DNA from 3 places in the Shewanella frigidimarina NCIMB 400 genome. Region 1 is predicted to be linked to each of the others. Evidence: predicted binding sites of a transcription regulator. Region 1 holds the regulator's gene; each other region holds the start of a gene.
The links. Region 1 encodes MetJ, which represses methionine synthesis genes. Its sites were predicted from a motif close to TAGACGTCTAGACGTCTA; they were not measured.
Positions count from the first base shown of each region.

Region 2: the regulator MetJ is predicted to act here: its motif matches at 2,320-2,337, upstream of metK (methionine adenosyltransferase).
Region 3: the regulator MetJ is predicted to act here: its motif matches at 1,930-1,947, upstream of metH (methionine synthase).

Region 1 is NC_008345.1:4,213,960-4,225,087, forward strand. It holds gene SFRI_RS18230 (c-type cytochrome) at 1-623, opposite strand, end outside; gene SFRI_RS18235 (c-type cytochrome) at 634-1,221, opposite strand; gene metF (methylenetetrahydrofolate reductase) at 1,423-2,307, opposite strand; gene SFRI_RS18245 (DUF1097 domain-containing protein) at 2,829-3,320, shown strand; gene SFRI_RS18250 (hypothetical protein) at 3,472-3,678, opposite strand; gene SFRI_RS18255 (bifunctional aspartate kinase/homoserine dehydrogenase II) at 3,846-6,239, opposite strand; gene metB (cystathionine gamma-synthase) at 6,371-7,540, opposite strand; gene metJ (met regulon transcriptional regulator MetJ) at 7,750-8,064, shown strand; gene SFRI_RS18270 (sulfite exporter TauE/SafE family protein) at 8,139-8,879, shown strand; gene SFRI_RS18275 (c-type cytochrome) at 9,236-9,565, shown strand; gene SFRI_RS18280 (DUF3373 domain-containing protein) at 9,714-11,128, shown strand, end outside.
Region 2 is NC_008345.1:747,185-758,312, forward strand. It holds gene SFRI_RS03295 (hypothetical protein) at 1-249, shown strand, start outside; gene SFRI_RS03300 (GNAT family N-acetyltransferase) at 400-978, opposite strand; gene metK (methionine adenosyltransferase) at 1,138-2,289, opposite strand; gene tkt (transketolase) at 2,829-4,823, shown strand; gene epd (erythrose-4-phosphate dehydrogenase) at 5,013-6,032, shown strand; gene SFRI_RS03320 (phosphoglycerate kinase) at 6,109-7,284, shown strand; gene fba (class II fructose-bisphosphate aldolase) at 7,440-8,504, shown strand; gene SFRI_RS03330 (MATE family efflux transporter) at 8,697-10,037, shown strand; gene SFRI_RS03335 (DUF481 domain-containing protein) at 10,153-10,893, shown strand.
Region 3 is NC_008345.1:1,018,973-1,030,100, reverse strand. It holds gene SFRI_RS04500 (FecCD family ABC transporter permease) at 1-46, opposite strand, end outside; gene SFRI_RS04495 (ABC transporter ATP-binding protein) at 39-848, opposite strand; cobalamin riboswitch at 928-1,048, opposite strand; gene SFRI_RS04490 (histidine phosphatase family protein) at 1,146-1,889, opposite strand; gene metH (methionine synthase) at 2,160-5,876, shown strand; gene SFRI_RS04480 (DUF4198 domain-containing protein) at 6,431-6,916, shown strand; gene SFRI_RS04475 (lipase family protein) at 6,945-8,099, shown strand; gene SFRI_RS20965 (DUF6795 domain-containing protein) at 8,537-9,016, opposite strand; gene SFRI_RS04465 (DUF3465 domain-containing protein) at 9,333-9,779, opposite strand; gene trxC (thioredoxin TrxC) at 9,874-10,296, opposite strand; one part of gene SFRI_RS04455 (IS3-like element ISShfr6 family transposase) at 10,731-11,128, opposite strand, start outside.

The DNA.
Region 1 (11,128 bases):
GCTGGCATTGGGAAATCATCCCGTTTACCACCTTTAACCAACTCCACATCAGACAATTCAGGCACTGGGCCAGCAACCTTGTATTGGTCCATTAATCCGCTCATGCCTAACCAGTAAGAATAGGCCGATATTGCTACTAGCTCAGGAGAGTTTGCCGCCGGAGCTTTACCGTTCATCGAATAGGTAAAACAACCTTGTATGCGCTCTTGAAAAGAGTTTACTTTATCGTTTTTCTTGCGATAAGCAGGATAAGCAAAGTATGCCGCCCATAAAGGCGATGCATTGGCTTGTCGTCCTGAATTCATATGGCAGTTAACACAGTTGAGCTCATTGCCAACATACTTATCTCGCAGTTGTTGGGTGTTAACAAACAATTGATAACCTAAACGAACCTTGTCACCAAAATCCCCCTCAGGAATAGCAGTTAATGGTGCGGGTTGAAGATAAACAGCATCAGCTTTTTTCTCCAGCGCAGGTAATGCAGCTTGGCGATCGGGTAGTGTCGTCGAAGACTCAGACGATTTTACCGCAGTAGGCTTCGCCGGAACTTCGGTCATTAATTCATCGGCCTGTAAAGGCAAGCTAAACAGAGCGCCAATGGTCAATAGCGATAATAATTTCATAGCCATGTCCTTATTTTATATTGGCAAAAAACTGAGATAACCCATCGATTTCAGCAGCCGTTAATTTCAGCGCAATATTGCCCATCATGTTATCAGCATCGCCTGTGCGAGAGCCCTCTTGCCAGGCTAACAATTGAGTTTTAAGGTAACTGGCTTGTTGCCCCGCTAAACGAGGAAACTGCCCGCCCCCCACGGCAGACGGACCATGGCAACTTACACACGCTGGAATGGTACGTGACCAATCACCTTGAAAGGCTAATGTTTCGAAAGGATCGCTAATACCAACCTTGTCACCGCGAAATTGGAGCGGAATGTCTGCAACAGGTTGCTGACTAAAATATTGCGCCACAACAGCAATATTGTCACCTTGCACCGTAGCAGCCATTGCCAACATGGTTGGGTTTTGACGTTTACCTGCATGAAATAACGCAAGTTGATTGCTGATGTAATCGGCAGATAAGCCTGCTAAACGAGGGCCAATAATATCGATACCTTGACCTTGTGCACCGTGGCAAGAAGTACACAGCTGAGCCGCGGCTGGAACCGGCAGTTGTGGGGGAGTTGTTTCTGCAGCTTCTGCTGTCATAACAGTCAACATCGTTATGCCAGCCAATGCAGCGAACTTGTACAAGGATGTTTTCATCATCACACCTCTTTAGTCATTCGTGATTGGTTATTGTCATACCACCATAGGCTAAATATATTTAAAAAAGAATACGGCAAACGTCGAATATTTAAACAAAAATCCCGTTAATGAAACCATTAACGGGATTTTTGTTTGCGTAAACTTTACATTGTGCTACTTCGGACGCACGCCTAATGTATGGCAAATGGCATACGTTAATTCAGCACGATTAAGGGTATAAAAATGGAAATCTTTAACACCTTCACGAGACAATACTTTCACCATATCAATAGCAACGTTGGCACCCACTAGCTGACGTGTTGCTGGGTCGTCATCTAAACCTTCAAATTGGCGGTGTAACCAATGTGGAATAGCGACATTGGTCATGCCAGCGAAACGCTTAGTCTGTTTAAAGTTAGTCACAGGTAATATCCCTGGAATGATCTCAACATCTATACCAGCTGTAACACAGCGGTCGCGAAAACGTAAGTAGGATTCAACATCAAAGAAAAACTGAGTAATGGCGCGGTTAGCACCCGCATCAATCTTTTTCTTTAAGTTTATTAAATCGGCCTGCGCATTACGCGCATCTGGATGCACTTCAGGATACGCCGCTACCGAAATATCAAAGTCGGCCACTGAGCGCAGTAAACGCACTAAATCATTGGCAAAGCGAGTTGGTTTTGGGCTACCGTCAGGTAAATCACCGCGTAATGCCACGATGTCTCTAATACCAGAATTCCAATAATGCTTTGCCAGTTCAACTAATTCTTCATCACTAGCATCAACTAAGGTTAAATGCGGCGCAGCGAGCAGATTGGTTTCTTTCTGGATACGTTCAATCACGCTATGAGTACGGTCACGTACACCAGAATTGGCACCGTATGTTACTGATACAAATTTAGGGTTCAATGGTTCTAAACGACGAATAGAATTCCACAAAATCTCTTCCATTGCTGGCGTTGAAGGCGGGAAAAACTCAAAAGACACATTAATATCATTCAGCTCAGACAAGCTCTGATTTAACGACTGGGCATGTTGTGCATGATGAAAAGCCATAATGTATTCCTTCAACTTCTGTAACACTTAGGAGTCTATACCAATCAACTAAAATGATTAATTCAACTTAAACCATTTAGCCGTTTGGACGTCTATATGTCCATATACTAGTTTAACTACATCTTAAGTCAAGCTAAAAAACCATCAATAAGCAATTTGTAGTAATCACATTAACGCTAGGCCTAAATAGTAGGTTATAGAAAACAGCTTAAATCAGCTTTTTGTTCATCAGCCTACAGACAATATCATTTGATAATGTTCAAATTGTTTTGATCAAAAGTGTCAGCACGCAGGCGATAAACATGATGATGATGAGGAATGAGTGCAAATACGGGAGGTGATATGCAGTAAACGTAATGACCCCTCCCCCCACTTAACAAGTTGCATAATGTTTGGTTTTATTAGCAGTTGCTTTTATTTGCGAACTGGATCGACTTTTATAAAACCTAAATACATAACTTCTGTTTATTGTGCTAAATTTAAAATTCACCGTTCTAAATTTCATCTATCGAGAGGCGACTATGGCGCATCGTTGGCAAATTGCAATTTCTGCTGGTTTATTGGCTGCTGTTTGGGCTGGTCTTGCTGATGTATTTCATCTCGTGACATGGGTAGGCTTTCTCGGCTGCAGTACCTTTTTCGCTCAAACAGAAACAGGTGCTAAAGGCATGATGATGGCGATGATGACCAATCTTTCCGGTGTATTCTGGGGCTGGTTAATTATTGCAGGCAGCGGTGTTCTAGGTTCGCCAATGATCAGCTATGCATTAACAGGCATTGTCACCGCATTTATGTGCTTACAAGCCAGTAATAAAAACTTCGCCTTTATTCCCGGCACCTTTATCGGTTGTTGCATCACTTTTGCCTTAAATGCTGATCTAGCCGCTATCATTCCACCACTTATTATCGGCGCCGTACTCGGTTACAGCATGAGCCTACTCACAGGCCTATTAATAACGTTAACCGATAAAACAACTGAATCATTAAAAGATGACGCAGTAGAAGAAGCCTAAGCACAGGCGACTTAGATTGTGTCGCCTTAACAGTATTAGTTACCTGCGAGTAATTGGCTGCAGCGACAAGCTGAACCAATCCTTATTAATAATCTATTTTTTAGGTGATGTTGATTAGATCTTTAAGCTTACAAAAAGCAATCTCGTTATATTACTGATACCAAATGGTAATATTTAACGTCGCTGGCATAAATGAACCACCGCTTTGAGTTTGTTTAATTTCAGTAATCTCTATAGATGTGTGCCTGGATAACCATAAATTAATTTCGTCTTGTAAACCACAATCAGCTTGTTCTATCGGTTGCATCCAAAAGCTGAGTTTAGGTTTTAACACTTTAGTAAACACTTTGACTTTCATACTTATTTTCGAACTCCATTTCAAGAGATGAACACTAGTCATATCACGTTTTAGTATTTATGCGTTGAGCGGTTTGCGGCAAATAAAGAATAGAGCTGAATTTCAGCTCAAAAACATTCCCGAGATGACATAAAAAAGACCATTAATAATGGTCTTTTTTAACAAAACTACTCTTGTAACAGGTCTTTGCAAATATGCACTAAATCCGACTGCACCGCTGCTGCAGTCACCTCTCGCCCAGCCCCTGGACCGCGAATAATCAATGGATTACCTTGATAAAACGCACTACGAATAACAAACACATTATCCCCTGGGGTTAAATTCGCATAAGGATGATTATTATCAACCCACTGCAAACCCACTTCAGCCTGTAACTTACCTTCGACTTTATCCAGCGAAGCCACATAACGTAGCACCTTGTTCTGTTCAGCTGCAGCGACATACTGCTGCAACAAATCGTCATCAAGCTCACTAATGCGCGCTAAAAAGTCTTCAAGTGATAACTCAGCTAAGGCTTGAGGCACTAGCGAGTTGAGACTAATATCTTCTAGCTCTACCGCTAAGCCAATCTCACGAGCCAAGATTAACAACTTACGTTGCATATCGCGGCCAGATAAGTCATCACGAGGATCCGGTTCAGTAATGCCTAAACTGCGAGCATGAAGTACTAATTCTGAGAACGGCTTGCTGCCATCATAATTTTCGAATAACCAACATAACGTGCCCGAAAAAATCCCACCCACGGCTTCAATAGTGTCACCACTATTACGTAAGTCATTTAACGCATGTTGAATAGGCAAACCAGCGCCACAGCTGGCGTTATAACGCCAAAATAAGCGGCGATTACTCAGCTGCTGCTTTAATTCGCGATAAAATGGCAATGGCCCTGAACCGGCTAATTTATTGGCACTCACCACATGAATACCACGGGCAAATAGCTCTGGATATTGTAAGGTTAAGGCGGCACTAGCACTAATATCTAAGGCGACAATTTCATCGCATGATAACTGCGCTAATTGATCAAACAGTTGATCATAATCCCATTCAATACCTTGCTGTTGATAATCTTGCTGCCATTGTTCAAGGTTAATTCCGTCGTTAGAAATTAACGCTTTTTTCGAACCAACTAAACCAACGAGCTCAACAGAGGCTTCAAGTTCGTGATCTAATACTGGACTGGCGCGTTTAAACAAATCAATCCACGCCTCACCAATGTTACCCACTCCCAGCAATAACACTCCAATACGCATTCTTGGCCCAGCACAACGACGATGTACTTTTTGGGTCAATAAACTCACTTGAGCTTGCGGTACTAAGGTGACCAAACTTAATGCATCTTGATAAATCGGTTTGGCATCACGACTGAGTAGTCGGGCAAAACTGCGTCTAAAGTGATGAGCATCAGCACTGACTAATGCCACTAGGCCTAAGTCAGTTTGGGCACTCAACTCTTCAATCAAAAATTCGCTGCTGTATTGGTTAAGCAAAGCTTGCACTTGTTTTTGGCTTTCAAGCGTTAACGCCAACTCAAACTTATGCTGTGCTAGCGACCAATAAGCTAACGGCGTGATACCAGCTTTATCCAAAATGGCCAGTAACGGTTCAATATCTGCGTTCATTTTAAAACTAAACAACACCACTTCATTTAAGTTAGTGACCACAGGCGCACTCGCTGATGAACTCAGTGGCGCGATTAAAGTAAAGTCAGTGTGTGAAGCATAACTTGAGCGTACCGCTAAACTCACTTCAGTATTAAACAGTGGCTGTAAGGTACGAGAATGCAATACAGGAGAGCCTAGGCGCGCTAAGCGGTCAGCTTCGGCTAAGGACATACTCTTGAGTAATTTCGCATCATTAATTTTGTTAGGGTCGGCATTAAACACCCCTTCAACATCGGTCCAAATGGTTACACGATCAATGTCAGCTAAGCTGGCAATTAAGGTGGCACTAAAATCAGAACCATTGCGACCCAGTAATAAGGTATCGCCGTGGCGATTTGCGCATATAAAACCGGTGATCACTAAACGCTCTTGCGGGTGCAAGGCTAATAAGGCTTGTACCTTGTCACGAGACTCAGCGACTAAAATATTGGGTACGGCGCCTTCATCGGCAACCAAAATAGAGCACGCATCGACATGAGTCGCAGCTACGCCCATTTCTCGTAACAAAGCGGCCATTAAGCGCGCCGACCAACGTTCACCAAAACTCACCACTTGGTTTAATTGGTAATCGTTACGTTGCTCTAAAGATAATAAGCTGACTAACTGAGATTTGTCGGTAGACAAACGTTCGCGTAAATCACGCGCTTGCTCGTTTGACAATAATTGTTCAATTAACGTTTGCTGGTAACTGATCAGAATTTGCAGCTCTTCTTGCCACAACTGACCACTGTCACGCAGGCTCAATAATTTGTATAAGAAGTTAGTCGTTTTTCCGGCGGCGGATACCACAACTAAATCATCACTCTGACCATGCGTAAGTAGAATATGTGCAACACGGCGATAGCAATCTGCATCCGCTAAACTTGAACCACCAAACTTATGTAAATGACTTCGCGTCATTACTGACTCCTTAAACAACTACGACTTTTGTTGCGACTGCTAGACTTCTATTTTGAAACCAATAGTGTTGCAAGTGCATGTTTTGCTATTTTACCCAATTTGGTCGAAACCACAGCTAACTTAAACTCGAATTAAGCTGATTTTATCGCTGCAACAGCTGCTAGGCCTGCTTGAATATCGGTCAAGAGGTCATCTGCATCTTCAATACCGACAGATAGTCTCAATAAAGTCTCTTTAATACCAGCCTCTTGCCTTGCTTGTGGGTCCATTGCTCTATGGGTCATAGTGGCCGGAACGGCGACTAAACTTTCCACCCCGCCTAAACTTTCGGCAACACTAAACAACGACAGCGCCTTTAAAAATGCCACCACTTCCGCTTCGCCGCCGATTAACTCAAAACTTAACATAGCACCAAAGCCTTGTTGTTGTTTTGCCGCAATTTCGTGACCTGGATGGTCTTTTAAACCCGGATAATACACCTTTGCCACTACATCACTGGCGTTGAGTAACTCAACAATCTTTTGTGCGTTACGTTGATGCTCACGAATTCGTACCGCTAAAGTACGTAAGCCTCGCAAGGTTAAATAACTGTCAAATGCTGAACCCGTAAGCCCAAGAGTATTTGACCACCAATGTAACAACTCACCCACTTCAGGATCTTTAGCGACTACAGCCCCACCGACCACATCGCTATGACCATTGATGTATTTGGTGGTTGAGTGAATAACAATGTCTGCACCCAATAACAATGGCTGCTGTAATATCGGCGATAAAAAGGTGTTATCGACTGTTACTAACGCGCCAACGTCATGGCAAGCTTGGCTAATGGCAGCAATGTCGACCACGCGCAATAAAGGATTCGATGGCGTTTCTAACCACACCATTTTCGGTTTTTGAGCTATTGCTTTGCTCAGCGCTTGTGCGTCAGTTTGATCAACGACCAATAACTTAAATTGGCCTTTTTTGGCCAAGTTAGTGAATAAGCGGTAACTGCCACCATAACAATCGTGCGGCACAACCAATAAATCATCAGGACCAAGTAAGCTAGTCACCAATGTAATCGCGGCCATGCCGGTACATGTCACTACACCGGTTGCACCTTGTTCAAGTTTGGCGAGTGCGTCGCCTAAAATACATCGAGTAGGGTTACCCGAGCGACTGTAATCAAACTCGCGCGGATTATTGTGGCCATCGAATGAATAATTGGTCGATAAATAAATCGGTGGCACGATAGCACCATGTTGTGTGTCTGTTTCAATACCTTGGCGAACGGCCAATGTGGCGCTTTGATGCTTAGTCATGGTTGACTCCTAAAATTTCACAAACACACAAAGAGATGTCTAGACGTCCAAATTTACCTAAGAGATCCCCATCCGTCAACCAAAATAGACGTTTAGACGTCTAAACATCAAGAAATCTATTTGCAATCGGGATTAAATAGTAGCAATAATTTGACTAGAGATTGTAACGGTTTAAAATCTGCAGCGTATTTATCGTTAAGGGTAAGTTAATGACTGAGTGGAATGGCGAATATATCAGCCCATATGCCGAGCACGGCAAAAAGAATGAACAAGTAAAAAAAATTACGGTTTCTATCCCTTTAAAAGTATTAAAAGTACTGACAGATGAGCGGACGCGTCGCCAGATAAATAATCTGCGCCATGCAACTAACAGTGAACTGCTATGCGAAGCATTTTTGCATGCGTACACCGGTCAACCATTACCTTATGACGGTGATCTTTCAAAAGATCAGCCTGATAGCATTCCAAGTGAAGCGAAAAAGTTAATGGATGATATGGGTATCGAGTGGGAAGAACTCGAATAATTCACTGATTAGTGATTACCTCACAAACTTTTAAACTGCCCTATAAAGAAGCAGTGATGTTTTAAAGAGAACTTATGATGTCATTTATCGATCCAACGACCTTGATACTGGCATCAATTATCGTGTTTTTTGGCGCGCTAACTCAAAGCTTAATTGGCTTTGGGTTAGCCGTTGTTGCAAGCCCGCTGCTGTATATTGTTAATCCTCAATTAGTTCCAGTTCCGATAATTGTTATGGGCTTTGCCATTTCTGCAATGACCTTGTTTAGAGAGCGTGGTCACTTACAATTTAATGGTTTGCAATATGCCTTACTCGGGCGAATTCCTGGGGGGTTTTTAGGCGCTGGATTATTGCTGTTTGCCCCACAAGCAATATTAGGCTTAGTGATTGCAGCTATTGTGTTTATTGCTGTTATTCTTAGTATCTTTCGCTTTAGCGCCCCCATCAATCGCCTCAGTTTATTTATCGCAGGGGTATTTTCGGGCATATTTGGCAATATCGCTGCCATCGGCGGTCCGCCAATGGCCATTTTGCTTGCAGGCCAAGACCCAAGTCAATTTAGAGCCGCTTTATCAGCCTTCTTCGTGTTTAGCTCATTAATAGCGCTAGCCATTTTAGCCATCGTAGGCTTAGTTGAAGTGAAGCATTTATGGCTATCACTGCTATTATTGCCTTCAGTCGTTGCTGGTTATCTTGTCTCGGGTAAGTTAATTGGTCGCGTTGATAAAGATAAAACCCGTATAGCCACATTAGTGTTATGTAGTATTAGTGCAACCGTGTTAGTTATTATGTCGACCAACACGTTAATGAGCTAATCAACTATTCTGCACCTGTAAACAAAACGAGCCATCAATGGGCTTGTTTTCTAACAATGATTAAAATCTTACCCTTCTATTTATCAAGCAGTCTATTTCTCACCTAAAAAACGCCATCAATAAGTATCAAAAAAAACCGTTTCACTTCCCCTAACAAACTCATTATCTATATGCAATAGATCCATATCACACTAGTTCATTAGATTTCTTTCAATTAACTTTTTTTCAATTAGATTTTTCTCATGGATATGATCTACTTCAAATTAACACTACCCACTTTTAGGTAACATTGTTTACAGCAAAGAAATAATTAAATGTTGTTAAGCACGACCCTAATAAGCCCGACAGAGGACAAAATGATGAACACATACATTAAAGTTGGTATCGCAGTTGCTATGGCATTATCACTTGGCACCCAAGTGATGGCCGCAGATGGTGGTAATCCTAAAAAAGGTAAGCACCTATACAAAAAAGAATGTAAAGCCTGCCACAGCGCTAACAGTGAAGGCCTTGAACTCACCCCAATGACTAAAACCATGAGCCAATGGGATCGTTTTTTCACCCGTGATAAGCACAAAGCTAAACCTGCCGTTTTTGAAGCCTTATCAGAAAAAGACCTGAAAGACATTCAACAGTTCTTATATGACCACGCCGCCGATTCAGACCAACCAGCTACCTGCGGCTAAATCATCAATGCTGAGTATCTTTTCGTTCTAAACGAAACATCAGCCAATAAACCAAACGAAAAAACTGTGAGGCTTAGCCTCAGGGATTCTGACACAAAAAATTTGCCAAATTGACCATGCTATTTGGCAAATAAAGGGGAGAAAGACCATGAGAACTCTCATCTCAATATTAGTGGCTAACGCGCTCTTTATGAGCGGCGCAAGCCTAGCAGCAGATACAGATGCACAAAAGATTGCCGATCTTAAACAACAACTGGTTACGATTAATGAAGATCTTGATTATTTAAATTCACGAGTTGATAAAACCGAGCGTCACACAGCTTTAGACAGAATAGCCATTACGGGTGATTTTAGAACTAAAGCACATTCATTACATTATCAAAACGTCACTTGGAACCCAGCCATGAACGTTAACTTTTCTGACTTTGGCGCTAAAGCCATGTCAGGAGCGTTTGGCGATCCAAATAGCGCTACCTCACCGTTAGGCCAAATGATGATGGCAAACCCTGATTTAGCCAGCGCGTTTCAAAGCGGTATGCTACAAGGTGTTATGCCAATGCTGTTAGGCCAGAAAACCCAACAAGACATTGATAACGATATATTTTACACCACGCGCTTACGCCTAAATATTGATGCGAAAGTGTGGGATAACGTCAGCTTTGCAGGACGTTTAACCATGTTTAAGAGCTGGGGAGACTCTGCTGGGGTTAAAGTATTCGACTCATGGAATTCATTCACCATGGACGGCACCAGTAGCGGTAGCACCAGTGGTGATGAGTTAAAAGTAGAGCGCGCCTATTTTAATTGGAAAGACATTAACGGCAGTGGCACTTACCTTTCTATTGGACGTCGTCCTTCAACGTACGGTCCACCAAATCATTATCGTGAAAATGAACTCAGAGGTGGCACGCCATCAGGTCACTTAGTTAATTTTAACTTCGATGGTCTTACCTTAGGTTACAACTTGGGTGATATTACCGGTATTGAAGGCCAAACAGTACGTTTTTGCTATGGCCAAGGCTTTGAATCACAGTACGGCAATGGCGAATTGTTTGGTGACATCATCACTAAAGATACCCACCTCGGCGGGTTTAATATCGACGTGATTAATGACGGTAACCATTTCTTACAGTTCACTTTATTCGGTGCTAAAGATGTCAATGATGGCTTTACGGGCACCATGGCATTCCCTACTCAACTGGCGGGTATCTTTGCCCCAACCATGTATCAAGACATGCAAAAGTTTGACAACTTTAACTTCGTCACCCGTGTACAACCAAGCGGTGTCATTGGTGATATGTACTTAGGTGGTTTAGGTTATGCCTATGAAACCGATGACGATCTGAAAATGTTTGCCTCATTAGGATGGACTCGTGCTGAACCTAACGGTAATGCAGGTTTGTTCGGTGGCATGTTAAGCGATGCAGTATTTGAAGCAGAGTTGAACAGCACTGGTACTGAAATCATTATGGTGCCAAAAGAAACTGTTGATAGCGACACCAAAGATGGTTACGGCATTTATGTAGGTATGCAAATTCCTGCACCATACGGCAAATTCGGTTT
Region 2 (11,128 bases), 1.4 Mb from region 1:
TATGAGTGTGTTGAAGCGGATGTACAAAATCCAGATAATCCGCAATTGCAGCAATCGGGGTATTTTGTCCGCTGGCAAGACATGTGGCTATTTTGTGGCGTAACCAATAATTATCAAGCAGGGATTACACTATTTACCGATGTCGAGCGGATTAACTTAGCGACTATCAGTGTCAAAGTAGTGCCAGTAATGACAATGCAACAAGTGTCGTTTATGTGTATAGAAAGTTCGCATTTCGATCATTGTTAACGGGTTAAATAACCTCGTACTCAACACTACCAGTGCTGCGTTTCTTGCTGCTTAATAGACTTTAAGTGTCTCCAAAATCATTTGATTTTGTCTGAACTTTGCTTATATATTTCATTGGATTAGGCTATTGAACTGGATTATTGAGCTAGATTATTTATCGGGTTCATTAAGCTGCATCAACACGAGTGGCCGTTGTTCGCTGTGATAGCGGCGATACAACTGAATGATGTCTGCTGGTATTGCTGATAAATCATGTTGATCTATAACGATAAAGTGCAGCTGTTGATATAAGTCGATTAACCACGGATGAGCAAACAAGAAGCAATTTTTAGTGATTAATTGAGGCGCTATAAATTTCAATAACTGAGTTGAAAGCTGTTGTCCACGGTAGTCAGGATGAACCAACAATCCATTGATTAATTGATATTGGCCAATAGGTTTAACTCTTATCGCCGCGATTATTTTTTGCTGACTTATATCAACTTCATCAGTTCCATCAATAGTGGATGAGCTAAGATGATGAATAACAGCCACAGACTCTTTCTGAGCTAACCGAGCATAAGGCATATGCTGACGATAGAATAACTTGATTGCAGACCACTGTTTAATGGCTGGCAAGTTAATGGCTGGAATGTTAGTCACAGGGCTGTTTATCGCACTGGCGTTAGTTGCCGGTGACGGCTGGTGGTTTGCTGTTATCTTTGTGTTTAGCCAAGTGGGTTGATACATAATCTGAGCCATTCTTGATATAAAATGTTGAGATCAAATATTGAGATTGAATTATTGTGTCGCCAATTAGATAAAATAAAACCGCCAGTTGGCGGTTTTATTTTTTATCGTTTTAGCTTAATACAGATACTCGCTTAAGACGATAATTATGCTAGCTGATTATAAACCTGCATCCGCACGAAGTGCTTCAGCTTTATCAGTCGCTTCCCAAGGGAAGATATCACGGCCAAAGTGACCATAAGCAGCAGTTTGCTGATAGATTGGACGCGCCAAATCTAACATTGCCGTTAAGCCGTATGGACGTAATTCGAAGTGTTGACGTACTAATTTAATCAATACTTCTTCCGATACTTTACCGGTACCGAATGTTTCAATACTAATAGACGTTGGCTCTGCAACACCAATAGCATAAGACACTTGTAGTTCACAACGGTCAGCAAGACCAGCTGCAACAATATTCTTAGCGACATAACGTGCAGCATAAGCCGCGCTACGGTCTACTTTAGATGGGTCTTTACCAGAGAAAGCACCACCACCGTGACGAGCCATACCGCCGTAAGTATCTACAATAATCTTACGACCTGTTAAACCACAGTCACCAACTGGGCCACCAATCACAAAGCGACCAGTAGGGTTGATAAAGTATTTAGTGTCTTTGTTTAACCATTGTGCTGGTAATACCGGCTTGATGATGGTTTCCATTACCGCTTCAATCAGATCAGCTTGTGTCACATCTTCACGATGTTGAGTTGATAATACAATCGCATCGATACCGATGATTTTGCCATCATCATAAGCAAACGTGACCTGGCTTTTAGCATCTGGGCGTAACCAAGGTAGTGTGCCGTCTTTACGGACTTCAGACTGACGCTTAACTAATTTGTGGGCGTAAGTAATCGGTGCAGGCATTAATACGTCGGTTTCATTGCTGGCATAACCAAACATTAGCCCTTGATCACCAGCACCTTGCTCTGCAGGATCTGAACGATCAACACCTTGATTGATGTCTGGTGACTGTTTGCCTATGGCATTAAGTACCGCACATGAATCAGCATCAAAACCCATATCTGAATTGGTATAACCGATTTCGCGTACCGTTTTACGGGTAATTTCTTCTATGTCGACCCAAGCAGAAGTGGTGACTTCACCGCCCACTAATACCATACCGGTTTTGACATACGTTTCGCACGCAACACGAGCTTTTGGATCTTGCTCAAGTATTGCGTCTAATACCGCATCAGAAATCTGATCGGCGATTTTATCTGGATGACCTTCTGAGACAGACTCAGAGGTAAACAAGTGCTTTGCCATAATAGGAAAATCTCGTTGGTTGCATTTGAATATACGTCTAGACGTCTATTTTAGTCGAAATCTAATCTGATAACACCCCTTTATACGAATTTAACTGGAGAATTGTGCAGTGGTGCATGAATATTTTTTATTCACAAGGAGTGTGTTTAGCGGTGAGGCTAATTAACATTCTGATTAAAATCGGTTTTTATAGTTTTTACTGATCGAATTTAACTACTTTAGTACTATTAATTGAACAATGTTAGCCATGGTTAGGAAGCTTTATGTGACCTTAAAACCTTTGTTTTAATGATGTTAAGCTAGTTTCGTGCTCGACTGTCAATTAATAATTACTCACAGCATCAATGCACTTTTTGGTGATGTGATCATCTTATATGGTGAATAAATGTAGCGGTGTTGATGCCTTATATAAGCAAAATGGCGTTTATTACAGACATAAAATGTAATGAGAGAAATTTTAATTTGCGTCACATCGCCTTGTAGGGGAAAATATGGCTTCACAATTGCCCGTTAGACCTTACAAACAAGCAGGAGAGAGCATGTCATCTCGTAAAGTACTCGCTAACGCTATTCGCGCCCTAAGTATGGATGCGGTTCAAAAAGCCAATTCTGGTCATCCAGGTGCCCCAATGGGGATGGCTGATATCGCCGAAGTGCTATGGAATGATTTTCTAAAGCACAATCCAACTAATCCTAACTGGGTCGATCGCGATCGTTTTGTTCTGTCAAACGGTCATGGCTCTATGCTTATCTACTCTTTACTGCATTTATCTGGTTATGAATTGCCTATCGAAGAGCTAAAGCAATTCCGTCAGTTGCATTCTAAAACACCTGGTCATCCTGAATATGGTTATACCCCTGGTGTTGAAACCACAACGGGTCCTTTAGGTGCTGGTATCAGTAACGCAGTTGGTATGGCGATTGCTGAAAAAACCTTAGCGGCTCAGTTTAACCGTCCTGGACACGACATTGTGGATCACTTCACATACTGTTTCTTAGGCGATGGTTGTTTAATGGAAGGGATTTCTCACGAAGTCAGTTCATTAGCTGGAACATTAGGCCTTGGTAAGTTAGTGGCATTTTGGGATGACAACGGTATTTCTATCGATGGTCATGTTGAAGGTTGGTTCACTGACGATACTCCTAAGCGTTTTGAAGCCTATGGCTGGCATGTTGTTGCTGATGTAGATGGTCATAATCCAGATGCTATCCGTGCAGCAATTGAAGAAGCTAAATCTGTAACAGATAAGCCATCAATGATTTGCTGTAAAACCATTATTGGTTTTGGTTCGCCTAACAAATCGGGTAGCCATGATTGTCATGGTGCACCATTAGGTGATGCTGAAATTGCAGCAGCTCGTGAGTTCTTAAACTGGCCACACGCTCCTTTTGAAATCCCATCTGATGTGTATGCTGGTTGGGATGCAAAACATAAAGGTGTTGCTAACGAGTCATTATGGAATGACAAGTTTTCGGCTTACCAAGCAGCGTTCCCAGAACTTGCTGCAGAATATGAACGTCGCGTATTAAAAGGTGATTTACCAGCTGATTTTGAAGCTAAAGCACAAACCTTTATTCAAGAAAGCCAAGATAAAGCCGAAGGTATTGCGAGCCGTAAAGCGTCTCAAAATGCCATTGGTTTCTTTGGTGCTATGTTGCCTGAATTACTTGGTGGTAGCGCAGACTTAGCCGGCTCTAACTTAACGCTTTGGTCTGGTTCAAAAGGTATTCAAGACGATCCTGCCGGTAACTACATCTATTACGGTGTTCGTGAATTCGGTATGAGCGGTATTATGAACGGCGCGTCGTTACATGGTGGTTTTATTAACTATGGCGCAACCTTCATGATGTTCATGGAGTACGCACGTAACGCGGTACGTATGTCAGCATTAATGGGCATTCAAAACATTTTCGTTTATACCCATGACTCTATTGGTCAAGGCGAAGATGGCCCTACTCATCAGCCGGTTGAGCAATTAGCTAACTTACGTTTAACGCCTAATATGGCAGTATGGCGTCCATGTGATGCAGCGGAAACTGCTGTATCTTGGAAAGCGGCCATTGAACGTCGTGATGCACCTACATCATTAATCTTTAGTCGTCAGGGTCTTAAAGCCCAAGCGCGTACCGCTGAGCAATTAGCTAACGTAGCTAAAGGTGGTTATGTACTGTCTGATTGCCAAGGCACTGCTGATGTGATTTTGATTGCAACAGGTTCAGAAGTGCAATTAGCTATGGATTCTGCAGTAGAGCTAACCAAACTAGGTCAAAAAGTACGGGTAGTGTCTATGCCTTCTACTACCGAGTTTGATAAGCAAGATGCAGCATATAAAGAATCGGTACTACCAAAAGGAGTCACTAAACGTGTTGCTGTTGAAGCGGCACACGCTGACTTCTGGTACAAATATATTGGTTTTGATGGTGCTGTAGTGGGTATGACCACCTTTGGTGAGTCTGCTCCTGGTGGTGATTTACTTAAACATTTCGGCTTCACTGTTGATAATGTAGTAAAAACTGTCCAATCTTTAGGATAATCAACTGAGATTAAACACTTATCTATTAGGTGTTTAATCTGTATAATAACGGCCTGCAATACTATTGTAGGCCGTTTTTTTATGTCTTTAATTCACGTAAAATAATATATGCTAAGTCACTTATTAATCAGTGTTTTTATCATAATTGATTAAATAACAAGTGCTTCGGTTAATTACTCTGGACCCTAAATGATTCGAGTTGCAATTAATGGTTATGGCCGGATTGGCCGCTCAATACTTCGTGCATTGTACGAATCTGGAAAACGTCAACAAATCCAAATTGTGGCGATCAATGAGTTGGCAAAGCCAGAAGCCATTTGTCATTTAACCCAATACGACACGACTCATGGTCGTTTCAAGCATACCGTTAAGCTAAATGGTGATCAGTTGCTTATCGGCGATGACAGCATTTTGTTACTCAATCAACCTGATGCTAATTTATTGCCTTGGGCAGAGCTTGATATCGATATTGTTTATGAGGCCACCGGCAGCTTAATTGATCGTCAAGCTTGCGAAGCACACATTCATGCAGGTGCTAAGCAAGTGCTGATTAGCCATCCTTCTTCAGCAGATGTTGATGAGACCATTGTATATGGTGTGAATCATGATTTGTTGCGCGCAGAACATACCGTTATTTCTAATGCATCTTGCACTACCAATTGTATTGTCCCGGTTATCGACGTATTGGATAAGCATTTTGAAGTTAAGAGTGGCGCCATTACCACTATTCACTCGGCGATGAACGATCAACAAGTGATCGATGCTTATCATGATGATTTACGCCGAACTCGCGCAGCGGGCCAATCTATTATTCCGGTAGACACAAAATTAGCGCGAGGCATTGAGCGTATTTTGCCGCACATGAAAGACAAGTTTGAGGCGATTTCTGTTCGAGTGCCAACCATAAATGTGACCGCGATCGACCTGTCAGTCACGTTAGAGAAAAAAGTCAATATTGAGCAAATTAACAGTGTGCTGCAACGTGCGTCAAACGGCAGTTTTAATGGTATTTTAGGTTATACTGACGAGCCTCTGGTATCGTGTGATTTTAACCACGATCCACGTTCGAGTATTGTAGACGGAACCCAAACGCGTGTCAGTGCCGGCCACTTGGTCAAATTATTATTATGGTGCGACAACGAATGGGGTTTTGCCAACCGTATGCTTGATACTAGCTTAGCGATGATTCAAGCAAAGTTAGATCGGTAATATCAATAGATTATGTCGCAATGGGTTACCGTTGCGCAGCAAGACTTTGTATTAACTTAAAAAGGAACTGCTAATTATGGCAATTATTAACATGACAGATTTAGATCTACAAAATAAGCGCGTGCTTATTCGTGAAGATTTAAACGTACCTGTCAGCGACGGTGTTGTAACAAGTGATGCTCGTTTACGTGCATCATTACCAACAATTCAACTTGCATTGAAAAAAGGCGCCGCCGTAATGGTGATGTCTCATTTAGGCCGTCCAACAGAAGGCGAGTTTAACGCTGAATATTCAATGCAGCCGGTAGTCGATTATTTAGCTAAAGCGTTAGATTGCCCAGTGCGCTTAGTGAGTGATTATCTTGATGGCGTTGACGTGAATGTTGGCGAAGTCGTCGTATTTGAAAACGTTCGCTTTAATGTTGGCGAAGGTAAAAACGATGAAGCACTGTCTAAAAAGATGGCTGCATTATGTGATGTTTATGTAATGGATGCATTTGGTACGGCTCATCGTGCTCAGGCATCTACTCATGGTGTGGGTGTTTATGCTCCTATTGCCTGTGCTGGTCCATTATTATCACAAGAATTAGATGCATTAGGCAAAGCGCTTGATAACCCTGCTCGTCCAATGGTGGCGATAGTTGGTGGTTCTAAAGTGTCGACAAAATTAACCGTGCTTGAAAGCCTATCAACTAAGGTTGACCAACTTGTTGTGGGTGGCGGTATTGCCAATACCTTTATCGCAGCTGCGGGCTATAAAGTCGGTAAATCATTGTATGAAGCTGATTTAGTTGAAGAAGCAAAGCGTCTTGTGGCAAATGCTAGAAGCCGTGGTGGTGATATTCCAGTACCAACAGATGTTGTTGTAGCAAGCGAGTTTAGCCCAACTGCAGCCGCAACATTAAAGTCAGTTGCGGACGTGACCGACAGCGATATGATTTTTGATATCGGCCCAGACAGTGCAGAAGCACTGGCTAAAATTATTGAACAAGCTGGAACCATCGTCTGGAATGGCCCAGTCGGCGTGTTTGAGTTTGATCAATTCGGCGAAGGCACTAAGCGTATTGCCCAAGCCATTGCTAATTCTAAAGCGTTTTCTATTGCTGGTGGTGGTGACACTCTAGCGGCAGTTGATAAGTACAATATTGCTGACAAAGTGTCTTATATTTCAACCGGCGGTGGTGCTTTCCTTGAGTTTTTAGAAGGTAAAGAATTACCTGCTGTAGCAATGCTTGAAAAGCGTGGCGCTTAGATCACACATCAAGTATTTGTACCGCAAAACCTAATAATAATTATTATAAAAAAATGCTCTGTCATAACCTACAGGATGTAGGTTGTGCCAGAGTGTAAAATCCGTCCAAACGATAGCGACCTAGGTGAGTAATCACCCTATTAATGGAGAACAAAATGGCTCTTATCTCTCTACGACAACTGCTTGATCATGCTGCTGAGCATGGTTATGGCGTCCCTGCATTTAACGTGAACAACCTTGAACAAATGCGTGCAATTATGCAAGCGGCTGAAGCGACTGACAGCCCTGTGATTGTGCAAGCATCTGCTGGTGCACGTAAATATGCTCGCCCACAATTTTTAAAATATCTAATGGCTGCTGCACTTGAGCAGTATCCGGATATTCCGGTATGTATTCATCAAGATCACGGTACTGATCCTGACATTTGTCAGCGTTCAATTCAGTTAGGTATGTCATCAGTAATGATGGATGGCTCGTTAATGGCCGATGGTAAAACACCAGCGTCATACGAGTACAACGTTGATGTGACTCGTCGTACTGTGGCTTTTGCTCATGCATGTGGTGTGTCAGTTGAAGGTGAAATTGGTTGTTTAGGCAGTTTAGAAACTGGCCAAGCAGGCGAAGAAGATGGTGTGGGTGCTGAAGGCATTTTGAGCATGGACCAAATGCTAACAACTCCAGAAGAAGCAGCGCGTTTTGTTGCCGATACTCATGTTGATGCATTGGCCATTGCGATTGGTACTAGCCATGGTGCTTATAAGTTTAGTCGTAAGCCTACTGGTGATGTATTACGTATAGACCGTATTAAAGAAATTCATGCGCGTATCCCTAACACGCATTTAGTCATGCACGGTTCATCTTCTGTACCGCAAGAGTGGCTGAAAATCATCAACCAGTATGGTGGTGAAATTCCAGAAACTTACGGCGTACCATTAGAAGAAATCGTTGAAGGTATTAAGCACGGCGTGCGTAAAGTGAACATTGATACCGATTTACGTTTAGCGTCAACAGGTGCAGTGCGTAAATTCTTAGCTGAACATCCTGCAGAGTTTGACCCTCGTAAATTCTTGAAAGCATCAATGGAAGCGATGGCTGACATTTGTACGACTCGTTATGAAGCATTTGGTTGTGCGGGTATGGGCTCTAAAATTAAGCCTAAGTCACTGCAAGCAATGTATAAAGCTTATCAATCTGGTGAACTTGACCCTAAAATCATGTAAACCTGTTTTACGCTAGAATAACAAATCAGCTCATTTTTCGAATGAGCTGATTTTTTTTCAATAAATAACGAAAAGCGTTGTTTTTTTAAACGCTATCGAGCATCATCCTCGCCTCAAAAAATTGACCCTAAACATCATCGCTTACTGATATAACCTTATTCTGTTAGCCATCTTAATAGTTGAATTACTCATATGCTTGTTAAGCCAAATACTCCCTTATCCTTATTTTCATTGACCTGGCCATTGTTCGTCGACTTTGCTTTGCACTTTTTAACAGCAGCAATTAATACTTTTATGATAAGTCATGTGTCGTATCAGGGAGTGGCGGCGTTGTCTGTAGGTAACATGGTGTTTGAGCTAGCGATTACGTTATTTAGTTTCGTTAGTATTGGCGCTAGTGTTGTCATTACCCAGTATTTAGGCGCCAATAATAAAACTGCAGCCAGTGCCGTGGTGTATTCATCTATCGGATTCAATTTCTTAGTTGGCTTGGTCGCAGCGGTAGGTATTTTAACCGGCTCAACCATGATGTTGAATTTAATGAACTTACCAGCCGAGCTTATGGCCGATGGTAAATTGTACTTACAAATTGTCGGTTTATGTTTAATTCCTGAAGCAATGGCCATGTGCTTAGCGGCGGGAATGCGTGCTCATGGTTTTACCCAGCAAGCCATGTGGGTAACATTATCGATGAATGTGATCACCTTTATCGGCAACTTATTATTACTCTATGGTTGGTTTGGTTTGCCACAAATGGGTGTAGCAGGTGTCGCTATTAGTACTGTTGTCGGGCGACTAGTGGGTGTGAGCATTATGATGGTGTTGTTTGTACGCTATACCAAAATACCATTACATATTCCGAGTATTTTGCGTCCAGATAAAGCCATGCTGAAAAAAGTGTTTCACATTGGCTTGCCTGCAGCGGGTGAAAACGTCTCATGGATGCTGCAATTTATGGTAGTCACTTCATTTGTTGGCTTAATGGGTGATAAGGCCTTAGCGGCGCAGTCATTATATTTTCAGATTTGTATGTTTATCTTATTGTTTGGCCTGTCGATAGGCATTGGTAACGAAATTATTATTGGCCATATGGTGGGGGCTAAGCAATTAAAAGCCGCAGAGCACCAAATGTATCGCGCATTAAAGTTGGGTTTGATTGTGACCAGTATTGTGGCTTTATTCGTTGCAATATGGGGACCTAATCTTGTCGGTCTGTTTACGGATGAACAGGACATTATTGTCCTTGTGGGGCAATTATTTGTGCTCACGTTAGTTATGGAACCCGGTAGAACCTTTAACTTAGTGGTGATTAATGCACTAAGAGCTAGTGGAGATGCCAAGTTCCCATTTTTTATGGGCTTATTCTCAATGTGGTGTATTGCGGTGCCTGGTGCTTATTATCTCGGGATCCACTTAGAGTTTGGTTTGCTGGGCATTTGGGCCGCTTTAGCGCTTGATGAATGGGTTAGAGGGTTGGCGATGTTGTGGCGTTGGCGCAGTGGCCGTTGGCAATCTAAGAGCCTTGTAGCTTAGCGCTTAAGGGGATGACTATTTTTCAATTCTGCGATCAAAGTGTTAGTATGCGTGGGAATTTTAAGCGCATGCCCCCCATTAGATTTTGTAAATAGTAAATAAAGGACGAAATGACATGAAAAAACTGCTACTTACTGCAGCAATTACACTAACCATGCCATTTGCAGCACATGCTGGAAGTGAGTTTGTTGAAGGTGATGCCACTCTTGCTGGTGAAGCAGAATTAGGTGCGACTTTAACCACAGGTAATACCGATACTTCTTCGTTTAAAGCGCGCCTAGCGTTGAAACAAGAATTAGGTGACTGGGAAAACGAGTATGTGTTTGAAGGATTATACAAAGAAGACACAGAAGAAGTGACTGCAAAGCGTTATTTCCTTGGTGTGCAAGGCGACTATCAAATTAATGATGTGAGCTATTTGTTTGCTAACACTAACTATGAAGTGGATCCATTCACGGGTTACGATTTCACTTCAACGACTTCAGCTGGTTATGGTCACCGTTTTATTGACACCGACAGAATGTCTTTAAAAGCAGAGGCAGGTCCTGGTTATATTTATCAGCAACTTGATGAAGAATCAGCACTGGCAGAAGGTTATGATAGCGACGACAGCGTTGTTGCTCACGCGGTGATTGATTTCCAAACCAAGATCAGTGATTCATCTAAGTTCCAGCAGAAATTTGTTGCCGATTGGGGTAGTAAATTAGATGCACGTTCTGAAACGTCATTAACTGCAAATATCGTTGGTGCTCTAGCGATGAAATTTGCCGTTATTGTTCGTTATAACAGTGAACCGCTTGATGACAAAGAAAGTACTGACACTGAAACAAACATGACATTACTTTACGCATTTTAAGTTAATAGCCTTAAGTTAACTTGAGTGTAAGTAACAGAAAGCTGGCTTTGCCAGCTTTTTTTATGGACCGTTAGCCGTAATATTATCTTGCTGGTATACCAGAAAAACTTGCTGATGAGCCACTGTTAATCCGTAGCCTTATTCAATCGCGGCATTAACTCGCTTGAAAATATCCCTCCAACCGTTATTCATCACTGATTGAGTTGATTCTATCTTTAAAATGCTCGCTATTGAT
Region 3 (11,128 bases), 1.7 Mb from region 1:
ACAGACTGAAACAAACATAGTAGCGACGTTGCGATGCATCAATCATGATCGGGGCATCCTTTCGGGCTCGGTTGGTAACCATAAAAATAACTAATCAGCGGCTTACCGTGTTGTGGGTGAAGATTAATGTCGCAGCACACACCAAACACCTCACTAATTTGCCGTTCGGTTAGCACTTCTGTTGGAGTACCTTTAGCAATTAATCGCCCTTGGTCGAGTAGCAGTAATTTATCGCACATTGCACTGGCTAAATTCAGATCGTGTATAGAAGCAATAACACTAATGCCTAATGATTTAACCAGTTCAAGGATTTGAATTTGATAACGAATATCTAAGTGGTTAGTCGGTTCATCTAAAATTAGAATATGCGGCTGTTGCACAATGGCGCGGGCAATAAGGGCGCGTTGTTTTTCACCACCAGATAACAGTTCATACTGTTGTTGGGCTTTTTGCTGCAATCCAACTTTGGTTAAGGCACTCACCACACGTTCACGGTCTTGGGCAGTGTTTGAGTCAAATAAGCCTTTATGCGGAGTAAGCCCCATCGCCACTAACTGCTCGGTAGTCATGTCAAAATAGTGCGGGGTATCTTGTTGCACCACAGCAATATTCTGCGCTAACAACTTAGAGGAATACTCACTGATGGGTTTAGAAAATATCTCAATATCGCCACTGGTTGGCACAATATAACGATACAAGCAGCGCAACAGGCTCGACTTTCCTGCACCATTTGGGCCTATTAACCCTAGCATTTGACCTTTAGGCAAACTGAAATGAATGTCCGCCAGAATCGTTTTATTATCGACTTGCCAAAAAAGATGATTTACATCTAATACAGATTCAGACATGAAAGTTAGCCCGCCATGTCCAATTATTTAACACAAACATTTATTTAATAACTCCCCTAAGTCACCCGCTTAGGCATGGATATTGAGGCTATTCAAAGCTGGTATCTGACTTATGTCCCCATACTCGATGGGTACATCTACAGTTGCGGGTACAGTTTGGGCTTATCCCAATTCCCAATACCTTGAAAGGCACTATGGTTACGACGCAGATTATTACGACAATTATGACGCACGCTATTATGCAAATTATAGCGAAAAATGGTGACACTAGGGTTGTAACGTTAAGCTCATGAAATGTTACGGCCAATGTAATGTAAAGCTCACTTTAGCGGTATTGTTATTCATTGCAGTCACTTGAAAAGCGTCAACCTTATCAACATCATCAGGCCAATATACATCGAGCACCATAATAGCAGCATAGGGGATCGCTAGGTTAGCGAATAATCCGCTAGATTGGCCAACCTTAAGCACATAGCCCATTAAGCAGCGCATAACGCCGCCGTGAGTAATCACTAACGCATGGGGGCAATCGACAGCTTGAGCGGTTTGCGGCACGTTTTGCCCTTGTTGTTCGTCGATTGACAGTAAACAAGAGTGCTGCTGTTGACATGAGCGCCACAGTTCATCGACCACGCTCATAAGCCCGGTCTCCACTCGCGCAGCAAAATCAATCACCGACTCGGCTTTATCTGGCGTGCTTTCAGCCGACCATGGGTTATCCCAATAGGCATCAAATTTAGCGGGGTTTTGCTGGTAAATTGCATCAAACGATTGCCCATCCCACACACCAAAATCAATTTCTTGCAGTGCTGGTATCGTCATTAACGGTAATGTTAATCGCTGCGTTAAAGGCTGGCTGAATTGCTGGCACCGTTGCAATGGTGAACTAAACACATGGCTAATGGGGAATTGCAGCTCTGCAAATGCTTGCTGCATTTGGGCCATCCCTGTGTCGGTAAGTTTTACATCGGTTTGGCCGCGAAATATAGACCCACCTTCGCATTCTCCATGGCGCATTAAAATTATCTTGGCTTGTTTCATTTAATTCAGCCTTGCTCTGGCAGTAAAAATTCGCGTACTATGGACGTCTATACGTTTATATGTCTAAAATACTATCTTAACAGGTAATCATTTAGAAGATAATCATTGTACACAACAATTGTCCACGGCAGTTGTCTGCAACGGTTAACGCAACCATTGCAAATGACCGTTGAACACAACAATGATGTTATCGCCCTACTATTGTAAAAATAAGGGTATGCTTATCTCAATCAAGGTATCAAGCAACATAGTGATAAAAAGGTAACTGTTATGGCGAAATCGACTTCTTACAGTCAAACACTTAAACAACTTAATGCATTGTTAGCGCAGCGTATTGTGATTCTAGATGGCGCCATGGGCACCATGATCCAAGACTATAAGTTGGAAGAAGAAGATTATCGTGGTGAGCGTTTTAAAGATTGGCATTGCGATGTTAAAGGCAACAATGACTTATTAGTACTCAGCCAACCGCAAATCATTAAAGATATTCATACTCAGTACCTGTTAAACGGTGCCGACATTATTGAAACCAACACCTTTAATGCCACCACCATTGCCATGGCCGACTACGATATGCAGTCACTGGCCGCTGAAATTAACCTTGCTGGCGCCCGAGTCGCCCGCCAAGCAGCAGATGAAGTAGCAGCACAAACCGGTTCACCACGTTATGTTGCCGGTGTATTAGGTCCAACCAACCGTACCTGTTCTATCAGCCCAGACGTTAACGACCCTGGGTTTCGTAATGTCAGTTTCGACCAATTAGTCGAAGCTTATGTCGAATCAACCAGCGCCTTAATTGAAGGCGGCGCCGATATCATTATGGTTGAAACCATTTTTGATACCTTAAACGCCAAAGCCGCCCTGTTCGCGATTGAAAAAGTATTCGATCAGCTTGGCGATCGCTTACCCGTTATGATCTCGGGCACTATTACCGACGCCTCAGGCCGCACACTAACCGGCCAAACAACCGAAGCCTTTTATAACTCTTTACGCCACATCAAGCCGTTATCGATTGGCCTTAACTGCGCCCTTGGGCCTAAAGAGTTACGCCCGTACGTTGAAGAATTGTCACGTATTGCCGAATGTTATGTTTCCGCCCACCCAAATGCTGGCTTACCCAACGAATTTGGCGGCTATGATGAAACCCCAGAAGAAATGGCCGAAGTCATTAATCAATGGGCGCAAGAAGGCATGCTCAATATTGTCGGTGGTTGTTGTGGCAGCACACCGGCTCACATTAATGCCATTCGTGAAGCAGTACTCAGACATGAACCAAGACAGATCCCAGATCTTCCAGTCGCGTGTCGTTTATCTGGCCTAGAACCACTTACCATCGATAAAAACTCGTTATTTGTGAACGTCGGCGAGCGCGCTAACGTGACCGGTTCGGCTAAATTTTTACGCTTAATTAAAGAAGAAAAGTTCGAAGAAGCGTTAGATGTCGTGCGCGAGCAAGTTGAAAATGGCGCGCAAATTATCGACGTCAACATGGACGAAGGTATGCTCGATGGCGTAGCGTCTATGGCGAAGTTTTTAAACTTAATCGCCTCTGAGCCCGACATCTCGCGTGTGCCAATCATGATTGACTCATCAAAATGGGAAGTGATAGAAGCGGGCCTTAAATGTGTTCAAGGCAAGTCGATTGTTAACTCTATTTCGATGAAAGAAGGCGAAGCCAAGTTTATTGAGCAAGCTACCTTAGTGAAGCGCTATGGCGCTGCCGCCATTGTCATGGCCTTTGACGAAGACGGCCAAGCCGATACTCGTGAGCGTAAAACCCAAATTTGTACCCGTGCTTATCGCATTTTGGTCGATGTGGTTGGCTTTCCACCAGAAGACATTATTTTTGATCCCAATATCTTCGCCATTGCCACCGGTATCGATGAACACGACAACTATGCCGTCGACTTTATCGAATCGATAAAAGACATCAAAGCCACCTTGCCACACGCGATGATCTCCGGTGGCGTGTCTAACGTGTCATTCTCGTTCCGTGGTAACAACCCAGTACGCGAAGCCATTCACGCGGTATTTTTATACCATGCCATTCAAGCAGGCATGGACATGGGTATTGTTAACGCAGGTCAGTTAGCCATATACGATGATATTGACCCAGAGCTGAAAAAACGGGTTGAAAACGTAGTCCAAAACTTACCTTGCCCGGTTGCCGACTCAAGTAACACCGAACAACTACTCGACATCGCTGAAAGCTTTAGAGGCGACGGCTCACAAGTGGCCAAAAAAGAAGATTTAGCTTGGCGTAGTTGGCCGGTATCCAAACGTTTGTCGCACGCATTGGTTAAAGGCATTACCGAATTTATTGATGAAGACACCGAAGCCGCTCGCCTAGAAGCCGTGCGCCCGCTCGATGTTATCGAAGGCTCGTTAATGGACGGCATGAACGTGGTCGGCGACTTATTTGGCGCGGGCAAAATGTTTTTACCGCAAGTGGTTAAATCGGCTCGGGTAATGAAAAAAGCCGTCGCTTACCTTAATCCTTATATCGAACTCGAAAAAGTGGCAGGCCAGTCAAACGGGCGAATTTTAATGGTCACCGTAAAAGGTGATGTGCATGACATCGGTAAAAATATCGTCGGTGTGGTACTGGCCTGTAACGGCTACGAAGTGGTCGACCTTGGAGTGATGGTATCGGTCGATAAAATTCTCGATGCAGTAAAAGAGCATAATATCGACATCATCGGCATGTCAGGTTTAATCACCCCAAGTTTGGATGAAATGGTTCACAACGTGAAAACCTTCCATCGTGAAGGCTTAACCATCCCTGCAATTATTGGTGGTGCAACCTGCTCTAAAATTCATACTGCAGTAAAAATAGCCCCGCATTATCCACACGGTGCCATTTACATTGCCGATGCATCTCGCGCCGTGCCTATGGTGTCGAAACTGATTAATAACGCCACTCGTCAAGCCACCATCGACGAAGCCTACGCAGAATACAACATGATGCGTGAGAAACGTTTGTCGCAAACCAAGCGTAAAACCATCGTGTCGATTGAAGCGGCGCGCGAAAACCGTTGCAAACACGACTGGGACAGCTACACCCCATTCACGCCTAATGTATTAGGCCGCCAAGTGTTTGAAGACTACCCACTAGAAGACTTAGTTGAACGTATCGATTGGACACCGTTCTTTAGAAGCTGGGAGTTGCACGGCCATTACCCAGAAATTTTAAAAGACAAAGTCGTCGGCGAAGAAGCGGTTAAATTGTTTGCTGATGGCCAAGCCATGCTGAAGCAAATTATTGCTGAAAAATGGCTTACCGCCAAAGCAGTAATCGGTTTATTCCCAGCCAATACCGTCAACCATGACGACATTGAACTGTATACCGATGAAAGCCGCACCACATTGGAAATGACCACTCATCATCTACGTATGCAGCTTGAACGCGTGGGTAACGACAACTTCTGTTTATCAGACTTTGTTGCCCCAAAAGATTCAGGCGTTGCTGATTACATGGGCGGTTTTGCGGTAACGACGGGGCACGGTATTGATGAACATGTTGCCCGCTTTGAAGCCAATCACGATGACTACAACGCGATTATGCTCAAATGCTTAGCAGACCGTTTAGCCGAAGCTTTTGCCGAGCGCATGCACGAACGTGTTCGTAAAGAGTTTTGGGGTTATGCTGCGGATGAAGTACTCGACAATGAAGCGTTAATTCGCGAACGTTATAAAGGCATTCGCCCAGCACCAGGTTACCCAGCATGCCCCGACCACACTGAAAAAGGCTTGTTATGGGATTTACTCAAACCCGATGAAACTATCGATTTGAACATCACCGAGAGCTTTGCCATGTACCCAACGGCAGCGGTATCTGGCTGGTACTTTGCCCATCCGAAATCACGCTATTTTGGCGTGACTAATATTGGTAAAGATCAGGTTGAAGATTATGCCCAGCGCAAAGGCATGACGTTGGCAGAAGCAGAGAAATGGTTGTCACCGATATTGGACTATGATCCCGAATAGATTTATTTCGAATAGAATGAGATCAAGAGTAGAAAGAGATCCTGAATAGAGAGAGACCCAGAGTAGATAGTGCTTCTGAATAAAAAGTACTCGCAATTAGAGAGTAATTAAAAATAAAGAGTAACCTTGAGTCATCACGGTTACTCTTTTTTATGTCCAAACTTGGTTTGGATTTTGGTCAAAAGGCTCCATACAGCACGGGTCAAATCAAGCGTTATTCCGGCAATGCATTTTAGCCGGGATCCAGCTTCGTCGTTTTTACAATAAATAACTTAAAACGTCTTTGATCTTCTCAATTTAATTTACTGCTGGATAAAGTAAAAAGATCTCAACCGGACATACCCTTTCCATCATTACACTATAAAAAATAGTCATTTATAATAATAGATACCCTTAAAGAATCACTCTACAATAACTTCGTTTAAAAAATAATCATATGAATTAAAAAGCAGGGAGTTGCTTCATCTATGGTCTATAGAGCATATATTGGGATTTTTGCATTCCTGACTCTCATCGTCGCCGTTAGTTGCTACTCGGAGGAGTCAATGTTTAGCATGTTTAAAAAAGTCGATGTCGAAGTGTTTCCTGAAGTGATAGGTAGCTTAACCCATGAGGGAAAACCTCTAGCCGGTATTAAGCTAAAAAGAGGTTATCAATACTCTGGTGTCATGGAAGAAAAAGAATGGGACTACACCACTACAGACGCTGATGGAAAATTTAGCTTTCCTGAAATCATTTACAGCACAGCACATCCAAATAAGCCTTTTGCAGAAACACGTGTATCTCAAACGATTAAAATCGCTGAAGGAAGTCATTCAGATCTAAGACTTTGGCTATCGGTATCTACAGGCGAAAAACATATTTCATATTTAGCTGAAAGGTTGACGCAATTAAACTGCGACGTATCAAATGAAGAAGTTAAAAATGAAATCATTGATGAAGCGTTCCCTAGTGGTGTTGTGCGCTATCAGGTATTGAGTATTTGTCGCTGGCCAGAATTAGAACGATTGGAAGTACAGAAAAGAGAAAAATACGATTAATAAAGCCATTAAATGACAAGGACAGTTTATGAATCAATTATCGCCTAAGTTAGCGTCAGAACTAGCAGCAAATGTTTATAGTTTAATTGATGCAGAGGATGCTGACATATTTGGAAATACCTACATAGAAAAATACTTTGCCATTAATAGCAAAGGTATAGGAAAAACAGGCGGATTTATTTTTAATCGCCAGTCGGGTTTTGCCGTGATGGGATTAGGTAAAGGACAATACCTAGGAGATGCAATCATCGCTATTCGTGGTACTCAGCTTATTGCAGATTGGGGAACCAATGCGCAACTTGGTTTAAGCGTCGGTGATGGTAACCAAATAGTGCACGCTGGATTTAATAATGCTTTTGTTTCACTAAGACAACAAATTGCGACTTTTTTGGATAAGTGGCGTATCTCAAATCCTGGTAAAGCGATACATTTTGTCGGTCATAGCTTAGGTGGCGCACTAGCTTCACTAGCTGCAGACTGGGCATCTGTTAATAATTACGCTTCAAATATTAATTTATACACTTTTGGCTCCCCAAGAGTTGGACAACAAGGTTTTGCCTCGGCTAACACCCATAGATTAAATCAAATTTTTCGTTGCACACACGGCGCTGATGTAGTCCCTAAAGTGCCTTTATGGCCTTTTATTCATGCGCCTTATCAAGGTGTTGAATATCGCCTAGACAACAGTCAAGGTTTGAGGATTAGTGCTCATGGTATGGATCCTAAAGCTGGGGCTGAACCAGGTTATTTAGTCTCTGCAAACACTGAGCATTGGGGCCATTTACATGTTAAAGCTAGCGAATATTTACAACCGGTTAAATTACGTTATGAAAACCGTAATCAAGCAAGCTATTCAGACCAGTGGAGCGACAAACTCAGCGCAGCATTAATTACGGTCTTAAAAGAAGCTGGATATTATGGCGCAATTGTAGCGCAAGCGACGGCATCTTACGGTTTGACATTCTACGATCTCGTCGCCAAAACCCTTGAAAAAATTGCTGCTGCAGCAAGTTCTTTTGCCGACGATGTCAGAGGACTACTCGGTCATATGTTAGCTTTTGCAGGGGCAGTAGTGACTACCGTAGTTGACTTAACTTATGCCACTATTCGAGCCATTTTCAATAAAATGCTTGCACGCTTATATAGTAGTGTCAAAGAAGCGATTAAATCTGTACACAAGTAATAAACAATAATGACATTATTAAGGTCCTTGTCGCTGCAATATATAATCAGTGACCGGGATCTTTTATTTATATATCTAATACCTGAGTAATCTCTTATCCCATCAACAGAACCATGATTTATAGGTAATAGACTCATAAACGCTATTAACCAAACATTACACTTTACTTCATATTGATAATCTTTACTGACTGGATTAAGAAATGTATGATGTTCAAATAAAGTTTACACTCCCCTTAAAGTAAGTAGAGAAAATAAATCAATTTACTCTTTTAAATTATCAAAACTCGTAATCTCTTCTAAATCTTCACCATAATAAACAGAAAACAATTCACCTTCCCAATAACAAATAGAGGCTATTGGTTGGCTTGACCTCAAACCAAACTGAGTTAAATCGACTTCATATTGTAATTCTTTGTTTTGTAAGTCTGCATTTAATTACATTAAATACTGATTTAAATAAGGTACTGAAGTCCAATTTTTACTTATAAACCAAAGCCAGTAATACTTATCTTCCCCATCTTTAATCTCGTCAAGATCTTTCTTAATGTAAATTTCTTGCCTAAGACGAGCATCTTGTCCAAAAATATTACCTGGGGCATTTGACTTAACTTTAACCTCGTTAAATGAAAACTCACCATTTGTATCGGTTAGTGCATAGTCAATAATCGGTTCGCCTTTATCATATCCACCATAGGAGAGCTCTCTAACAACCTCCATACCCGAAACTGCAATGCCATTATGGGTAATACGCCCTTTCACAGGAGCCGATAACTCAACGTCATATCGTTTCAAAAATCCGAACACAGTTTCATCTCCTTCAGGATAAGCATATGAAAAAAAAACGATTACAGATAAACATAACGAAACCGTAAATAATAAAAAATAACGATATTTATCAATAATATTTTTTAACATCCTCCCAACCTCTTGCTCAGCGATACAAATACATATCCGTTAGTAAAATAGAGATAAAACTAGTCTTTACTACTTATTGAGAACCTAATTTTAGCCAAAAAATCTTTTGTAATCTATAGTCCTATTGGATGTAACAAATACACTATAAACATTAAATTAGTAATTCCATTCTTGTATATAAATTAACAATATAGAATCCATGCGTTAATAAAAATTGACTGAATCGACTCTAGCAATTGGTAAACTGATGATATTGGCATGCACCAGATTGTTGCCCGAGGACTTTGCTTTGTTTGGATACTATTAAAGCTGCGGTTTATTGATAAGTGCTGCCATTGTGTTTTAGCCAGCCGCCAGGGTGTTGGCCGCGTGGGTCGTGGTGAGTCCAATGGATGACGCCACCTTTGTTATTAAATTCATAAACACCGTAAAATTCGACGGTATCACCGACATTTAAGTTTTCTATCCGTGGGGCTAAATCAATATTATGGGCAACTAATAGCGTGTTGCCGCTGGCTATTTTTAGAATAAATCGTTGGTGGCGGCTGCCTTTAAGATCATCTGAAAGTATTTTTACCACATCCCCTGAACCACCGATTTGAAGGTTACTCTGCTTATTATCAATGGCATTTTGTAACGCACTATCACTGCCAGCGGTATAGCCAGCGTAAACGTTTTGTACAATTTGAGTTGTTTGACCCTTTTGATCCAAAAAGCCAAATATCGCGAGACCAAGTAAACAGATAACTAAGATTTTTTTCATGTTTATCAATTCCTTTTAAACAACAATCAAAATAAAGCTAAACAAAAACGCGATAGTTTATCGCGTTTTTAATGAGTAATCTAACGTCCAAAATCTATTTAATCGACTCTAGCCATTGGTTAAATGATGATGCAGGCATAGCACCGGATTGTTGTGCAAGCACTTTGCCTTGTTTAAATACCATCAGGGTTGGGATCGAGCGAATATTGAATTGCCCAGCTAAGGTTTGCTGTTCTTCAGTATTAAGTTTACCAAAACGAAACTTAGGTTCCCATTTCTTGGCTGCTTGAGTAAATACCGGCGCAAAGTTTTTACACGGACCGCACCAGCTGGCCCAAAAGTCGACCACCAGTGGTAACTCTGATTTATTAGCATGGTGGCTAAAATTGGCAGCAGTAAGCTCTATCGGTTCACCAACGAATAGGCTTTGTTTACACTTCCCACAGGTTGGTTGTTGCTCAAGACGTTCTTCCGGTACGCGATTTAAGGTATCGCAATGGGGGCAAGCTATTATCATGATTAGACCTCATCAACTTCATTATCGAGACTCTTCAATCATAAACCTTGTTGGTGTGTTAAACGAATAATCGTTTTAATTTATTATATTATGGCCTGCTGCCATCAACGCTTAACATCGCAAGGTTCCACCCTGCCGGATTAATTCGCTTTATGGCCTGCGCCCACCAACGTCGTGGCGCTTCACCCACACCAGAGCAAAGGGGTAAAACGCTTGTACCCCTTTGCAAACCCTCAGCCTTCCGGCAACTTTTACGCTTTTTAACCAAACAATAGCAGCGAAAAATTGCGACGGAAATTAATCCAGCTTTGGACTTCGTTTATAACGTCTTCGGCCTTACTCGAAAATCCTAACGCTTTCGATGGTACATCCTGTACCGCGAAAGCTAGCAGGCATCTGATTGACAGGATGTCGGAATGCCTTGAGTGTAGTGGTCAAGTAATATTGGCCACGGTTTTAGAGTCATTCCAATATAAACGTTCTGACTCATTTGGAGTTAACCCACCATTATATTGATGGGGTCTAGTTTCACTGTAATATCCAGTGATGTAATTTGTGATCGCTTTGTCTGCTTCTGTAAAATTCCCATAGCCACTTGCGGGTACCCATTCAGATTTCAAACTTCTAAAGAAACGCTCCATTGGTGCGTTATCCCAACAATTCCCGCGACGACTCATGCTTTGCTCAATCTGAAGACGCCATAATAACTGTCTGAATTTCAAGCTTGTGTAATGTGAACCTTGGTCGCTGTGATATATCACATTCTCAGGTTTCCCCCTTAACTCAAATGCCATTTTCAAGGCTTTAGAGGTCAGCTCGCTGTCAGGCGATA